One region of the Actinacidiphila sp. DG2A-62 genome, then DNA from elsewhere that is predicted to be linked to it. Evidence: riboswitches for the same ligand, from Rfam matches in the RefSeq annotation. Region 1 holds a riboswitch; the other holds the start of a gene.
The links. Region 1 has a riboswitch for cobalamin ahead of VSR01_RS31425 (hypothetical protein). Riboswitches for the same ligand answer to the same signal wherever they lie in the genome.
Positions count from the first base shown of each region.

Region 2: another riboswitch for cobalamin. It lies ahead of VSR01_RS07350 (cobalamin biosynthesis protein); the one in region 1 lies ahead of VSR01_RS31425 (hypothetical protein).

Region 1 is NZ_JAYMGI010000002.1:7,055,195-7,063,401, forward strand. Features, by position in the region: gene VSR01_RS31420 (lectin) at 1-2,249, shown strand, start outside; cobalamin riboswitch at 2,402-2,561, shown strand; gene VSR01_RS31425 (hypothetical protein) at 2,710-4,650, shown strand; gene VSR01_RS31430 (hypothetical protein) at 4,647-5,726, shown strand; gene VSR01_RS31435 (CbiQ family ECF transporter T component) at 5,915-7,186, shown strand; gene VSR01_RS31440 (ABC transporter ATP-binding protein) at 7,183-8,207, shown strand, end outside.
Region 2 is NZ_JAYMGI010000002.1:1,633,931-1,642,137, reverse strand. Features, by position in the region: partial or broken gene cobN (cobaltochelatase subunit CobN) at 1-96, opposite strand, end outside; gene VSR01_RS07355 (cobyric acid synthase) at 93-1,622, opposite strand; gene VSR01_RS07350 (cobalamin biosynthesis protein) at 1,709-2,665, opposite strand; cobalamin riboswitch at 2,831-2,959, opposite strand; gene VSR01_RS07345 (hypothetical protein) at 3,197-3,400, opposite strand; gene VSR01_RS07340 (inorganic phosphate transporter) at 3,417-4,613, opposite strand; partial or broken gene VSR01_RS07335 (class II aldolase/adducin family protein) at 4,713-5,378, shown strand; gene VSR01_RS07330 (alpha/beta hydrolase family protein) at 5,744-6,865, shown strand; gene VSR01_RS07325 (hypothetical protein) at 6,931-8,172, shown strand; gene VSR01_RS07320 (hypothetical protein) at 8,073-8,207, shown strand, end outside.

The DNA of each region.
Region 1 (8,207 bases):
CGACCGCCAACCGCACGTCGGAGAACTCCGGGTGGAACTTCGACACCACCCGCGCCGCCGCGCAGAGCGCCTGGAACGCCGCGCTCGGCACCATCCAGATCGGCGGCGGCACCGCCGACCAGCAGACCGAGTTCTACACCGGGCTGTACCACTCGCTGCTGCATCCGAACATCATCAGTGACGTGGGCGGCCAGTACTTCGGCTTCGACGGCAGGACCCACACCGTCGACTCCGGCCACAAGGCGGCCTACGCCAACTACTCCGGCTGGGACATCTACCGCTCCCAGGCCCAACTGGAGGCCCTGGTCGCGCCGGACGTCGCCTCCGACACCGCCCAGTCGATGATCGACGACTACGCCCAGACCGGCATCTTCCCCAAGTGGTCCGAGGACAACGGCGAGTCGTACGTGATGGTCGGCGACCCGGCGGACGGCATCCTCGCCGACTACTACGCCTTCGGCGCGCGGAACTTCGACACCGCCACCGCGCTGGCCGACATGGTCAAGCAGGCGAGCACCACCAACAACGACCGGCCGGGCCTGAACTACCTGAGCGCGCCCGGCTACGAGCCGCACGACGGCTCCTACGGCTGCTGCAACTTCTACGGCCCGGTGGCCACCACGCTGGAGTACGACACCGCCGACTTCGCGGTGTCCGCGCTGGCCGGCGCCCTCGGCGACACCGCGAACCAGCAGAAGTTCGCCGACCGCGCGCAGGACTGGCGCAACGTGCTCGACCCGGCCTCCGGCTTCGTCCAGCCGCGCAACGCCGACGGCAGCTGGGTCAACGGCTTCGACCCCACCAGCGGCGACGACATGGTCGAGGCCGACTCGTGGATCTACACCGGCATGATCCCGTTCGACGTCGCGGGGCTCGCCCAGGCCAAGGGCGGCAACGCCGCGATGAACGACTACCTCGACACCGTGCTGCGCAGCTACACCGGGGACAACGGCTACGCCTGGGTCGGCAACGAGCCCAGCATCGAACTGCCCTGGGAGTACGACTACACCGGGCAGCCGTACAAGACGCAAGGCACCGTCCGGTCGATCCAGGACAGCATCTGGGCGAACAAGCCCAGCGGCCTGGCCGACGGCAACGACGACCTCGGCGCGATGAGCGCCTGGTACGTCTGGTCGGCGCTCGGCATGTTCCCGATGACCCCGGGCACCTCCGATCTCGCCCTGGGCTCCCCGGTGTTCACCCAGGCCGTGATCACCCTGCCGTCCGGCAAGACGCTGACGATCAACGGCAACGGCGCGGCGGACAACGCCCCTTACGTGCAGTCCGCGGCGTGGAACGGCGGGACGTGGAACAACGCCTACGCGCCCACCGCGGCCCTCACCTCCGGCGGCACGCTGGACTTCACCCTGGGCACCGCCGCCAACACCTTGTGGGCGACCGGCGCCTCGTCGGCCCCGCCGTCCTACGGCGGCAGCGTCACCGCCCCGCCGAAGCCGCGGATCGGCGCGATCACCTCGGGCGCCGGCGCCGACCTGTGCGTGGACGTGGCGCAGTCGGGCACCTCCGACGGCACCGCCGTGCAGATCTGGGGCTGCGACAGCACGTACGCCCAGGACTGGACGGTCGCCGGCGACCAGACGCTGCGCTCGCTCGGCAAGTGCCTGGACGTCTCCAACAGCGGCACCTCCGACGGCACCGTGGTCCAACTCTGGGGCTGCAACGGCACCGGCGCCCAGAAGTGGACCGCGGGCGCGAACGGTTCGCTGGTGAACCCGCAGTCCGGCAAGTGCCTGGACGACCCGAGCGCCTCGACGGCCAACGGCGCCCGGCTGCAGATCTACACCTGCAACGGCAGCGCCGCGCAGAACTGGACGCTGCCCGCCGTGCCCGCCGCCGCCCGCACCGGCGCGGTCGTCTCCGGCGTGTCCGCCACCCTCTGCCTGGACGACAACGGCGGCGCCACCGCCGACAACACCGCCATCCAGCTGTGGATTTGCAACGGCTCCGACGCGCAGAAGGTCACCGTCGCCGCCGACAGCACCCTGCAGATCCTCGGCAAGTGCCTGGACGCCGCGGGCAGCGGCACCTCCAACGGCACGCTGATCCAGCTCTACACCTGCAACGGCACCGGGGCGCAGCAGTGGCGCGCCACCACCTCGGGCCAACTGGTCAACACCCACTCCGGCCTGTGCCTGGACGACCCCAACGCGTCCACCACCACCGGCACCCGGCTGCAGCTGTACACGTGCAACGGCAGCGCCGCACAGAAGTGGAGCCTGCCGGCCTGAGCCCCGGCCTGACTCAGGCCTGAGTCACCTGCGCTCCGGCCTGACCTGCGACAGGTCTGCGAGCCGGTCCCGGCCGCCGGCCCGCGCGCCCCGTGCGCGCGGGCCGGCGCTGTAAGGGGCGCAGGGGAGTGGCGAAGGCAACGGTCCGCGACATTGACGGCACACCGTCCGGCATGGTGCGATGAAACGCATTTCCGAATCAGCAGCACCAGCAGCAGGGGAAGCCGGTCGAAGTCCGGCGCTGACCCGCAACCGTAGGCCCGCCGTCCGGCGGGCGAGCCGGACCACCTGCGCTGGTCGGCTAGTCACGATCGCCGTCGAGGACTACGGCACGGACGACTGGAGACGACCGCGCGCGGTCGCCCGCGCCCGGCCCGCCCTCCCCGTCGGCCGACCAGGGGGGCCACCCGTGTTCCGTCCCGTACCGCGGCCTCGTCGCGGACGACCGCGCGCCGTCGCCGTGCTCACCGCCGCCGCCCTCGCGGCGGCCGGGCTGGCGAGCGGCCTGCTGCCGGGCGCGCCGGCCGCCCACGCCGACCCGGTCGGCGCGTGCACCCCCGCTTCCGGCGTGATCGTCGCGGTCGACTTCGGCCACTGGAACGGCCCGGTGCTGCGCGGCTGCGACGCCCACCCCACCACCGGCCTCGACCTGCTGCACGACGCCGGGTTCAGCACCGCCGGAACGGCCCACGACGGCCCCGGCTTCGTCTGCCGGATCGGCGGCGACGGCTTCCACGACGGCACCCCGTACCCGACGCTCGCGGACGACGCGTGCGCGGTGGCCCCGCCGGTGAACGCGTCCTGGTCGTACTGGACCGCGCCGGCCGGGCAGGACACCTGGTCCTCCGGCACGGTGGGCCCGCAGAGCGACCATCCGCGGGACGGCGAGGTCGAGGCGTGGGTGTTCGGCCCCGCGGACATCGGCGGCCCCTCGTTCACCCCCGACTCGGTACGCGCCCGCGCCGCGACGACGCCTCCCGCGACCACGCCCGCCACGACCCCCGCCACCGGCCCGGCGACCGCCGGCCCCGTCGCGACGCCCGCCACGCCCGCGGCGACGGACACCGCGACGGACACCGCGACGGCTTCCCCCTCCACGGCGGCGCAGCCCACGGCCACCGGCGGCGCCCCCTCCACGAGCCCGGCAGCGGACCCCGCCGACGCCGCCGACCCCGCCGACCAGAAGGCCGCCGCGGCCGGCGCCGGCTACCTGGAGAGGCAACTCGCCGGCGCGGACCACCTGTCGAACGCCTACGGCCCCGACTACGGCCTGAGCGCCGACCTCGCCCTCGCGCTCGCCTCCACCGGAGGTCAGGACGCCGCGCTGACCGAGGTCACCGGCTACCTCGCGGGACACGTCGCCGAGTACGCCGACCCGGCCGGCGCCTCGCAGTACCCCGGCCCGTACAGCGGCGCCGCCGCCAAACTCGCCGTGCTCGCCGAGGTGACGGGCCAGGACGCGCACGCCTTCGGCGGCTTCGACCTGCTCGCCACCCTCACCGGCCACGTCTGCACGGCCGCGAAGGACGACGGATCGTGCACCGCCGAGGGCGACTTCGACCAGGCGTACTCCACCGTCTCCCAGGCGCTCGGCGTGCTCGCGCTGGCCCGCGGCGGCGTCGCACCGCCGCCGGCCGCGGTCGCCCGGCTGCTGCAACTCCAGTGCGCGGACGGCGGGTTCTCCTCCACGCTGATCGCGCCCGGCGCGGAGTGCACCTCGGACGTGGACACCACCGGCTACGCCCTGCAGGCCCTGACCCTCGTCCCCGGCCACGCCGAGCAGGTGGCCGCCGGGCGCGCGTACCTGGTGACATCCCAGCAGAAGAACGGCGGTTACCAGGGCGCCGCGGGCGTCAGCAGCAACTCCACTGCGCTCGCCGTGCAGGCGCTGCTGGCCGCCGACAACGGCCGCTCGCAGGAGGCGCGCGCCGGGCAGGCGTTCCTGCGCGCGACGCAGAACGGCGACGGCGGCTTCCGCGTCACCGACGCGGCGGGCGACTCCGACGTGCGGTCGTCCACGCAGGCGGTGAACGCGCTGGCCGGCACGCCGCTGACCACGCTCACCCACGCCCTCGGGCCGATCACCCCGGTGGGCGGCACGTCGGGCGGTTCCGGCGGCGCGTCGTCCGGGGGCTCCTCGGGGGGCCCGGCCGGTCCAGGCGGTCCAGGTGGCTCGTCGAGCGGCACGGGGACGTCCGGGGGCTCGTCCTCCGGCACGTCGTCCGGGTCGTCCGGGTCCACCGGTGCGTCGTCCGGCGGCCTCGGCCCGGACGGCTCGCTCGCCGCGACGGGCACGGACGTCCTGGCCGCCGCGTGTCTGGCGGTGCTCCTGGCCGCGTCCGGCGCGGTGATGGTCGCGGCGCGGCGCCGGGTCGCGCGCGGCGGCGGAGGCCACCGATGAGCCGCGCGGTCGTCCGTCCGGGTCGCGTGCGCCGCGCCGCCGCGTGCCTGGCGGCCGTGTGGGCGCTGGTGGTCGCCGCGTTCGCGGCCGGCGCCGGGCCCGCCGCGGCCTCGGCGCTGCCCATCGGCCAGTGCACCACCACCTCGGGCGTCGTGCTCGCGGTGGACTTCGGCCACTGGGGCGGGCCGCTGCTGCGCTCCTGCGGCAGCACACCCACCACCGGCTACACCCTGCTGAACCAGGGCGGTTGGGCCACCACCGGCACCCAGCGCGACGGCCCCGGCTTCATCTGCCGCATCGGCTACGCCCGTTACCAGGGGGGCAAGCAGTACCCGACGTCCGCCGACACGTCGTGCGTGGTCACCCCGCCCGCGACCGCGTACTGGTCGTACTGGCACGCCGATCCGGGCCAGGACACCTGGACCTTCACCCGGTCGGGGCCGATGAGCTACCACCCGAAGCCGGGCAGCGTCGACCTGTGGACCTTCGGCGCGACGAACTCCACGGGCACCCAGGGCCGCCCGACGTTCTCCCCGGACGCGGTGCGCGCGCACAACTCCGCGCCGACCGGCGGCAGTTCGGCGTCCGGCGGATCGAGCGGATCGGGCGGATCGAGCGGGTCCGGCACGTCCGGGGGTTCGGGCGCCTCGGGAGGCTCCGGCGCCACCGGCGGCTCGGGCTCGGCCGGCGGGGTCTCCGGCGGTTCCGGCGCGCGGCCGCCTGCCACGGGCGGTTCGCGCAGCGCGGGCGGTTCCGGCGGCGTCGGCGGGAAATCCGCGACCGGCGGCGCCGCGAACCCCGGGGGCGGGCATGCCACCGCGACCCCGCACCCGCGCGGCAGCGCGACGGCCGGAACTCCGACGCCCTCGGGGACGGCCGCGCCGGGCTCCGCCTCCTCGGCAACGCCCTTCACCAGTCCGTCGAGCGGCGTCCCGGTCGTGCGGGACGCCGAGCCGACCGCCGCGGTCGGCCACTCCTCCGGCTCCGCGCTGCCGCTGGTGATCACCGCGGCGGTGGTCGTGCTGCTCGGCTCGGTCGTCGCGCTCCGCGTCCGCCAGCGGCGCCGGTCGGGATGACGGCGGTGCCCGCACCGCAGCTCCCGCCGCCGTCCGAGCAGCCGCAGCCGCAGCAGTCCGCGTCGTCGGTGTCGTCCGGGTCGTCCGCGTCGTCGGGGTCGCCCGCGTCGTCGGGCTCGCCCGCGCGACCCGCGCGGGCCCCGCGGTCCGCGCCGCCCGCGTCCACGCGGCGCTCCGGCGCGTCCGGCATGACCGGCGGTCACGCCGGTCGGCGGCTGCCGCGCACCCTGCACCCGGTGGCGTGGTGGATCTGGGGCATCGCCATGGCCACCGCGGTCAGCCGCACCACCAACCCGCTGCTGCTGGGCCTGGTGCTCGCCGTCCTCGGCCTCGTCGTCACCGAGCGCCGCACCGACGCGCCGTGGGCCCGTGGATTCCGCTACTACCTGTGGCTGGCGCTGAGCGTCGTCGTCATCCGCGTGGTGTTCCGCTGCGTCTTCGCCTCCGCGACCACACCGACCGACCACATCCTCTTCTCGCTGCCGCACATCCCCACCCCGCACTGGTACGCCGGCATCCGACTGGGCGGCCCCGTCTCGCTGGAGGCCACGCTCTCCGCGGCGATCGACGGGCTGCGGCTGGCCTGTCTGCTGTGCTGCATCGGCGCCGCCAACACGCTGGCCAACCCCAAGCGCGCGCTGCGGGTGCTGCCCGGCGCGCTCTACGAACTCGGCGTCGCCGTCACGGTGTCGATGAGCGTCGCGCCCCAACTCGTCGAGAGCGTCCAGCGCGTGGCGCGCGCCCGCCGGCTGCGGGCCGGACGCGCCAAGGGAGTGCGGGCGCTGCGCGGCATCCTCGTCCCGGTCCTCGAAGACGCGCTCGAACGCTCGCTGCTCCTGGCGGCGGCCATGGACTCGCGCGGCTACGGACGCAAGGGCTCGGCCAGCCGCGCCTCGCGCCGGACCACCGCCGCGCTCATGCTGCTCGGCATGCTCGGCCTGTGCGCCGGCGTCTACGGCCTGCTCGACGCCACCACGCCGCGGGCCCTCGGGCTGCCCGCGCTGCTCGCCGGCACGCTGCTGTGCTGTTCCGGACTGGCGCTCGGCGGTCGCCGGGTGCGCCGCACCAGCTACCGCCCCGACCCCTGGCGCGGCCCGGAGTGGACGGTCGCGCTGTGCGGCTGTCTGTGCGCGGGGGTGCTCTTCGCGACCGCCGGGTACCACCCGGCCGACCTCAACCCGAGCCTGTATCCGCTGCGGTGGCCGTCACTGCCGTGGCCGCCCGCGCTGGCGATCCTGCTGGCCGGGGCCGCGGCCTTCGCGGCGCCCCCGCCGGTCCGTACGCCGCCGGTCCGTACGCCTCCGGTCCGTACGCCTCCTGTCGGCGCGCCTCCTGCCGACGCGTCCCCGGTCCGTACGCCCCATGCCCGTACGCCGCGGACGTCCGCCCCCGAGCCCGACGCCGGCCGCGCGCCCGCGTCCGGCGCCACCGATCCCACCCATGGCGAGGCCCTCCTGTGATCCGCTTCGACCACGTCAGCGTCCGCTACCACGGCGCGCGGACGCCGGTGCTCCGCGACGTCGACCTGCTCGTGGAGGAGGGCGAGCTGTGCCTGGTCGTCGGCCGCACCGGCGCGGGCAAGTCCACGCTGTTGGGCGCGGTCAACGGCCTCGTGCCGCACTTCACCGGCGGCACCCTGGCGGGCCGGGTCACCGTCGACGGACGCGACACCGCGCACCACCCGCCGCGCGAACTCGCCGACGTGGTCGGCGTGGTGGGCCAGGACCCGGTGGCCGGCTTCGTCACCGACACGGTCGAGGAAGAACTCGCCTACGCGATGGAGCAGTTGGCGATCCCCGCCGAGGTGATGCGCAAGCGCGTCGAGGAGACCTTGGACCTGCTGGGCCTGGCCGACCTGCGGCACCGCGCGCTCGGCGAGCTGTCCGGCGGCCAGCAGCAGCGCGTCGCCATCGGCTCGGTGCTCACCGCGCACCCCAGGGTGCTGGTGCTGGACGAGCCGACCTCGGCGCTGGACCCGACCGCCGCCGAGGAGGTGCTCGCCGCCGTCACCCGACTGGTGCACGACCTCGGCGTCACCGTGCTGCTGGCCGAACACCGCCTGGAGCGCGTCGTGCAGTACGCCGACCGCATCCTCCACCTGGCCGGTGACGGCACGGCGGTGTGCGGGCCGCCCGCCGAGGTCTTCCGCACCGCGACGGTCGCGCCCCCGGTGGTCGACCTCGGGCGGCTGGCCAGCTGGGACCCGCTCCCGCTGTCGGTGCGCGACGCCCGCCGCGCGGCCAGGACGCTCAGGGACCGGCTCACCGGCCGCCCGGTGCCGCCGGCCCGCCCGGCCGCGCCCGCCCCGGCCAGGCCACCGCTGCTGTCCGCGCGCGGCGTCGTCGTCCGCTACGGCGACGTGGTCGCGGTCCGCGAGGCCGCGCTGGACCTGCACGCGGGACAGGTGACCGCGCTCATGGGCCGCAACGGCTCGGGCAAGTCCTCGCTGCTGTGGGCGCTGCACGGCGCGGGACCCCGGCA
Region 2 (8,207 bases), 5.4 Mb from region 1:
GCCGATGCGGTACGCGGGCGCGCCGTGCGAGGCGTCGACGGCCCGCGCCGCGAGCAGGTCGGTGTCGGCGGTGGACAGCAGCAGAACGGTGGTCATGGCGCCCCCGGGGCGAGGAAGGGGAGGCCGGCGGGTGCGCCGCCCTCGATGAGCCGCAGCACCGCCGCGGTGTCGATGTGCCGGTCGACCAGGTCGGCCAGCCGGTCGAGCTGGGCCTCGCGCAGCGCGCCGAAGCAGGTGTCGGGCGCCGGTACGAAACGGCGGCCCGCCGCGGCGGCGACCCGGCGCAGGAACTCCCGCCGGAACGCGTCGCTCTCCAGCGAGCCGTGCCAGTGCGTCCCCCACACCGCGCCGAGCCGGCCGCCGTCGAGGAACGCCTCGTCGAAGCCCGGGGGAGCGGCGGGCGCACCCGGCGCGTCCCCGGCCGACCGGGCCGCGCCGGTGAACTCGGCCACCCCGTGGTGGATCTCGTAGCCCTCCACCGGATGCCCGTAGGCCGTGCCGGACGGCCGGGCGAGGGTCTTGGCGGCGGCGAAGACGACCCGCACCGGCAGCAGCCCGAGGCCGGCGACCGCGCCCGCGCGCGACTCCACGTCGTCCTCGATGCGCTCGCCGAGCATCTGATAGCCGCCGCAGACGCCCAGCACCGGGCGGCCCTCGCGGGCCCGCCGCGCCACCGCCGCCGCGATGCCGCGCTCCCGCAGCCACTCCAGCGCCCGTACCGTCCCGCGGGTGCCCGGCAGCACCGCCAGGTCCGCGTCCTCGACCTCCTCGGGGCGGTCGGTGAACCGCACCACGACGCCCGGCTCGGCGGCCAGCGCGTCCAGATCGGTGAAGTTGGACATCAGCGGCACCGCGGCCACCGCGACGCGCAGCACGTCACGGCCCAGCGGCGGCCCGGCCGGCGCCAGGTCGCGGGCCCGCAGCCCGTCCTCCTCGTCGATGCCCAGGCCCCGCTCGTACGGCAGCACGCCGAGCGTGGGCCGCCCGGTGAGCTCGGCCAGCATGTCCAGGCCCGGCCGCAGCAGTGTGACGTCCCCGCGGAACTTGTTGACCAGATAGCCGCTGATCAGGGCCTGGTCGGCCGCGTCCAGCAGCGCGGTGGTGCCGTAGAACGACGCGAAGACGCCGCCGCGGTCGATGTCGCCGAGAACCAGCACCGGCAGCGCGGCGCGGCGCGCCACCGCCATGTTGACGATGTCGGTACGCCGCAGGTTGATCTCGGCGGGGCTGCCCGCCCCCTCGCAGACCACGACGTCGTGCGAACGCCCCAGCTCGGTCAGGCAGTCCACGACCGTGCCGAGCAACTCCGCCTGCCGGCCGCCGTGGTAGCCGCGTGCGCTCAGCTCGCCGACCGGCCGGCCCAGCACCACGACCTGGCTGCTGCGGTCGCTCCCCGGCTTCAGCAGCACCGGGTTCATCAGAGCCGACGGCTCGACCCCGGCGGCCTGCGCCTGCATCGCCTGCGCCCGGCCGATCTCGGCGCCGTCGCGGGTCACATAGCTGTTCAAGGACATGTTCTGGCCCTTGAACGGCGCGACGCTCAGCCCCTGCCGGGCCAGCCAGCGGCACAGCCCGGCGACCACCACGCTCTTGCCGACGTCCGAGCCCGTGCCGGCGATCATCAGGCCCCTGACGCGAGCGGGCCCGGACACCGCGTGGGCGCCGGACGCCGCGTGCGTGCCGGGTGTCGCGGTCGTGGCTCCCGCGTTCACGCTGCCCTCCTTCCGTGCATCAGCCGGACCCGTGCCGTCGACAGAGCCACCGACGCCGCCAGCGCCCACGCGCCCACCCGGCGCGACAGCCGGACCGCCCGCGCGATGTCCGCCGCGCCCGGCGGCGCGAACTGCGCGCCCAGCACCGGCCGTTGCTCGGCGCGGCCCGCGTAGGACAGCGGGCCGCCCAGCCGCAGCCGCAGCGCGCCCGCGAACGCGGCTTCCACCGGGCCCGCGTTGGGGCTCGGGTGCGCCGCCGCGTCGCGCCGCCACGTGCGCAGCGCGTCGGCCGGACGCGGCCCGGCGAGCACCGCGAGCGCCGCCGTCAGCCGCGCGCCCGGCCAGCCCGCCACGTCGTCCAGCCGGGCCGACGCCCACCCGAACCGCAGGTGCCGCGGCGAGCGGTGGCCCACCATCGCGTCCAGCGTGTTCACCGCGCGGAACCCGGCCAGCCCCGGCACCCCGGCCAGCGCTCCCCACACCAGCGCGCCCACCACCGCGTCCGAGGTGTTCTCCGCGACCGACTCGACCACCGCGCGGGCGATCCCCTCCGCGTCGAGGTGCTCGGGATCGCGCCCGCACAGGTGCGGCAGCCGGGCCCGGGCCGCCGCCAGATCCCCGGCCTCCAGCGCGGCCGCGATGACGCCGGCCTCCCGGGCCAGCGACGCGCCGCCCAGCACCGACCACGCGGCCAGGCCCGTCAGCGCCACCGACAGCGGCGCGCAGCCCCGTACCGCCCGCCGGACCAGCACGGCCGCCGCGGCGACGCCCCCGGCGCAGAGCGCGGTGTAGGCCGCGCCCACGGCGCGGTCGTCGCGCCACATCCGGCGTTCCAGGGCGCTCGCGGCACGGCCGAAGGCCGCGACGGGATGGCCGCGGCGGGGATCGCCCGCGGCGAGGTCGCCGAGGAAGCCGAGTGCGGCGCCGTACGCGTAAACGCGGTCGGCACGCATCGGGTCAGCCGGCCGTTGCGCTCCGCGCGGGGGTGGCGGGATCGGGGCAGGGGTGCGGGACGGGCCGGGAGACGGGCCGGGGGCCGGGCCTGCGAACTGCGATGCCGCGCATGGCAGAAGTCCTCACTCAGGGTCCGCGCCCTGGTTCGACGTGACCGGCGGTGAGAGTCTCCTGGCTCCCGGATCTGCGCGCTCCCGGGTCTTCCAGCCGGAGACCGGCCGTGACGTACGGGTTGGGAGCGCACTCCCCGGTGACAGTGGCGGGACCGCGCCGGATTCGCACCGGACTTCCTCTCCTGCCGCCGTATGGCTCCGGGCAGTTCACCACGCGGGGGGTGGTGCGTCAACCTCGCGCTGACCTGCGGGGACGGAGTGTGGCGATGTCCACATCGGTGCTGCCGGGGGGTGCTTGGGCGGGGCGCCGCCTCGGCGCGGCGTCGGCGTGACGCTCGGCGCCGCGCCGGTCGGGTGCGCCGCGCCGTCCGGGTAACCCCGCGTGGCCCCGCGCCCGCGTCGTGCGCGGGCGCGGGGCTACTTCGCCACGATCAGGTGGATCCCGTACGCCACCGCCGCCGCGCACGCGGCGAAGCAGAGGTAGGCGGCGCCCCGGCGCAGGGGGGTCGATGCGGTGGGGGAGAGGCCGACGACGCCCAGGGTGAAGATTCCTACCAGGGCGACCGTCGAGATCAGGGCCGCGGCGGCGACCGAGGCGAGGGCGTGCCAGTCGATGGTCATCAGGGGGACCCGTTTCTCAGGCGGCGGGGGCGGCGGGGGCCGGGGGCTGGGTGGTGGCCGACGGCGGGGCGACCGCGGCCAGTGCGGCGGTCACGGCGCCCTGGGGCTCGGCGGGGTCGTTGACGTTGTCCGCGGTGACCGGGCGGCGTCGGGCCGCCGCCCACATCGCGCCGCACGCGCCGACGCCGAGGACCGCGACCGAGGCGACGCCCGCGCTGCCCTGGTCGGCCAGGACGGCCGCTCCCGCGGCGACCAGCCCGGCCGCCGGGAGGGTCAGGACCCACGCGGCGACCATCCGGCCCGCGGTGCCCCAGCGGACCACCGCGCCGCGGCGGCCGAGGCCCGCGCCGAGCACGGAGCCGGAGCAGACGTGCGTGGTGGACAGCGCGAAGCCGAGGTGGGAGGAGGCCAGGATGGTGGCCGCCGCGCCGGTCTGGGCGGCGAAGCCCTGCTGCGGCTCGATGTCGGTCAGCCCGCGCCCGAGGGTGCGGATGATCCGCCAGCCGCCGAGGTAGGTGCCCAGCGCGATCGCGGTGCCGGCCGAGACGATCACCCACAGCGGAGGGTTGGAGCCGGGCGCGATCACGTTGCCGGTGATCAGCGCGAGGGTGATGACGCCCATCGTCTTCTGCGCGTCGTTGGTGCCGTGCGCCAGCGAGACCAGGCCGGCGGAGGCGATCTGCCCGGCGCGGTAGCCGCGCCCGGTGGCCGCCGGGTCGGCGTGCCGGCCGATCCGGTAGGTCAGCCGGGTGGCCAGGGTCGCGGCGACGCCCGCCACGAGCGGCGCGGCCACCGCGGGGATCAGCACCTTCATGACGACCGCGTCGCCGTGCACACCGTGCCGGCCGACGGAGGCGAGGGTGGCGCCGATCAGGCCGCCGAAGAGGGCGTGGGAGGAGCTGGACGGCAGGCCCGCGAGCCAGCTCAGCATGTTCCAGAGGATCGCGCCGACCAGTCCGGCGAAGATCACTTCCGGTCTGATGCCCGCGGACTCGTCCACGATGCCGCCGGAGATCGTCTTGGCCACCTCGACGGACAGGAAGGCGCCGGCCAGGTTGAGGACCGCGGACATGGCCACCGCCGTCCTGGGACCCAGGGCTCCGGTCGAGATGGTGGTGGCCATCGCGTTGGCGGTGTCGTGGAAACCGTTCGTGAAGTCGAACACGAGGGCGGTGACGATGACGATTCCGATCAGGAGCGTCATGTGTTCCATGGACCCAGGCAATCGTTTGATCGGACAGTGGCGAGCCGACCGTACGGATCATTGGTGAACGGAAGATGAACTGGCGGCGGACTCGGGGTGCCGACATGAATCGAAGGAGAACGCCAGGTGGACGCGAGTCTTGAGCGGGTCTGGTGGGACGTGGTGCGCACCGCCCGCAGGACGGTGGCCGAGGGACTGGTGGTGGGCACCTCGGGCAACGTCTCGGCCCGGGTCGGCGACATCGTGCTGGTGACCCCGACCGGCGTCCCGTACGACCGGCTGGGCCCGGGGCACGCGGTCGGCGTCCACGTCGCGGACGGCCGCCAGGTGCTCGGCACGCTGCGGCCGACCAGTGAGCTGCCGACGCACCTCGCGGTCTACCGGGAGACCTCGGCCCGCGCGATCGTGCACACCCACGCCCTGCACGCCACCGCCGTCTCGACCCTGGTCGACAAGCTGCCGAACGTCCACTACATGGCCGCGGCCACCGGCTTCCCGGTCCTGGTCGCCCGCTACGAGCTGTACGGCACCCCGGAGCTGGGCCGCGAGGTGCTGCGGGCCCTGCGCGACGGCCGCACCGCCTGCCTGATGCGCAACCACGGCACCCTCGCGTACGCCGACACCCTCGACCGCGCCTTCGACCACACCGCCCAGCTGGAGTGGATGTGCCGCCTGTGGCTGCTGGCCAGGTCCGCGGTCGACGCCGGCACCCCGCGCACCCTCGGCAACCGCGAGATGACCCGCGTCGCCGAGAAGCTCAGGGGCTACGGGCAGGGGGAGCGGGCCGGGCAGGGCGGCGACGGGTCCGAGGAGTGGGGGCCGTACGCGGCGGACGGGTCCTACGGCGGGGGCGGCCACTCCGGCGAAGGCGGTCCGTACGACGGGGGCGGCCACTCCAGCGAAGGCGGTCCGTACGACGGGGGCGGCCACTCCAGCGGGGGCGGTCCGTACGGCGGCGATCGCGACGACGCCGTGCCGGACGGCCGCTGACCGTCCCGGCGGTCGCTGGCCGTCCCGGCGGTCGCCAGGGGCCCTCGCGCGGGCACGGCTCCGGGGTCTCCTGCCCGGGATCCGGCCGCGTCACCCAACCGCCGCGGCCCCCTGGCAGGGCCGCCGCGGGCCGCCCACACTGGGAGGCGATGCGCCTTCGAACAGCGGTGGCCGTGGCGGCCACCGGAGTGGTGGGTGCCGGCACGGCCGCACTGGCGGCCGGTCGGTACGGCTCCGCCTACGCCCTCAAGCCCACGGTCGCCGGGCCCGCCCCCGAGCGACTGGTGCGGGTCCGCTCCGTCACCGACGGCCAGGTGGTGCTGACCCGCACCGCCGCCTCCGCCAGACCCGGCGTCTACGGACTCACCGCGCCCGGCGTGCACGCCGTGGTCGGCCAGGTCGCCGACCCCGGCGCGGACGGCCCCACGGTGACCAGGAGCCTGCTGCGCGTCACCCGCGGCTCCCTGCTGCCCGGCGCCATGGTCCGGCCGACCCTGCTGGTCCACCGCGGCGACCCGCGCGGCGCCCTCGGCCTGGACCACCGCGACGTCGACGTCCCGGGCGACCTCGGCCCGCTCCCCGCCTGGCAGCTGCCCGGCGACCGGCTGACCTGGGTCGTCCTCGTGCACGGCGTCGGCGCCACCCGCGAGCAGGCGCTCTCGCTGATGCCCGCGCTGCACCGCTTCCGCATGCCGCAACTCGCCGTCTCCTACCGCAACGACCCCGGCGCCCCCGCCTCGCCCGACCGCATCGGGCACATGGGCGCCACCGAGTGGCACGACCTGGACGCCGCCCTGCGGTACGCCGTCGGGCAGGGCGCCGAGCGGCTGGTCCTGCTCGGCTGGGGGACCGGCGCCACGATGGCGCTGTACGCCGCGGAGCGCTCGGCGGTCCGCGACCGGATCACCGGCCTGGTGCTGGACTCGCCGGTGCTGGACTGGCCGGCGACGGTCCGCGCCGCGGTCCGCGCCCGGCACCTTCCCGCAGCGCTCGCCCCCCTCGCGGTCCGCGCCGTCGAGGGCAGAACCGGAATGCGCCGGCACCCCGGCAGGGACGCACCGCCGCTGCGGTCGCCGAGCGTGCCGACGATGATCGCGCACGGGCCCGGCGACGCGTTCGCCTCGTGGGACGCCACCCGCGCGCTGGTCGGGCTGCGGCCCGAGACGGTCCACCTGTACCCGGTGCAGGACGCCCCCCACGCGGCGATGTGGAACGCGGACCCCACTGCGTACGAGGAGACGCTGCGGCGCTTCCTGACCCCGCTCATGTGAGCGCCCACCGGCCCGTGGGGACGCCGCGTTTGGGAATCCGGGCCCCTAGCGGCGAGACTGATCCGGTGACGTCCCGTATCCCGCGAGACACTCCGCTCCGACTCGTCCCCCGCCGGCCGCTCACCGCCGCCCGCAGGACCGCCACGACGCGCAGGTCCCGGCCTCCGCGCCCCCCCGAGGGCACCCCCTCGGTCTCCGAACTCGCGCGTCTCGCACGGGTCGAACTCGCCGACGCCGCGCGGGTGGCCCGCTGGGCGGGCGCCGGACCCGGCGCAGGCGCGGGAACCGCGGGACCCACCGGCATACTGCCCGGCCCCGCCGTCGCCGCCGCCGCGGCGGACCTGGAGTTGACGCCCGGCCAGATCCGTACCGCCTGGGACCGCGCGCGACTGTCCGGACTGATCGAGCTGCACGACGGCACGGCGCGGCCCGGCTGGCGGCTGCGGGCCTGGGACACCGACGACACGGCGGTGCTGCGCGGCTGGGTCGCGCTCTTCGACGCGTGGTCGCTCGCGCACCCGTTCCTGCCCGGCGGGCCGGACGGGATCGACGGGGGCGGCGGGGGCGGCGGGGGCGGCGGGGGCGGCGGGGGCGGCGGCCTGGGCGGGGCCGCGCAGGGGGACGTCGCCGGATCGGCGAACGGCTCTGCCGCGACCGGGCCCGATCCGGCGCTGGTCGCCGAAGTCATCGAGGCCGCACCGCAGTTGCTCTCCTTCCTGCACCTGTCCAACGGGCCGGTGCCGATCGACACGCTGCTGGATCTGCTGCGCCAGCGGGTCGCGGAGCTGCGCTCGGAGCGCCACGAGCCGCCGGCCGGCGGCGCCGGCGACCCGCTGCCCGCGCTGCTCGACTGGACGCTGGACGCCGCGGTCCTGGTCGGCGCGCTGCGCCCGCGCGACCCGCAGCGGCCCGACGAGGTCACGCTGACCGCGCTCGGCAGCTGGGCGGTGTGGGTCAAGCTGGAGCAGATCTGCGTCGCCGCGCAGGGCCGGCCGGGCACATGGAGCAGTCCGCGGCCACCATGCTGCGCGGCTGCGCCCGGCTGTCGCCCGGCCCGGCCCGCGCCGAGTACCAGGCGTGGCTGGCGGCCCGACCGGTGGGCCCGGCCGTCGCCGAGCTGCTGGAGACCGCCCGCGGCGACGACGCGCTGCTGCGCGGCCTGGCGTTCGAGGCGCTGCGGGTGGTCGGCGCGGCGGCGGAGCCCGCGGTGCGGGCGGTCCTCGACGAGGCGGTGCTGCGGCCCTACGCGGTGCTCTGGCTCGCGGAGTCCGAGGGCGCCGACCCCGATACGGCGACGTCGCTGCTGACCCGCGAGGAGGCGACGTGGCTGTGGGTCGACACG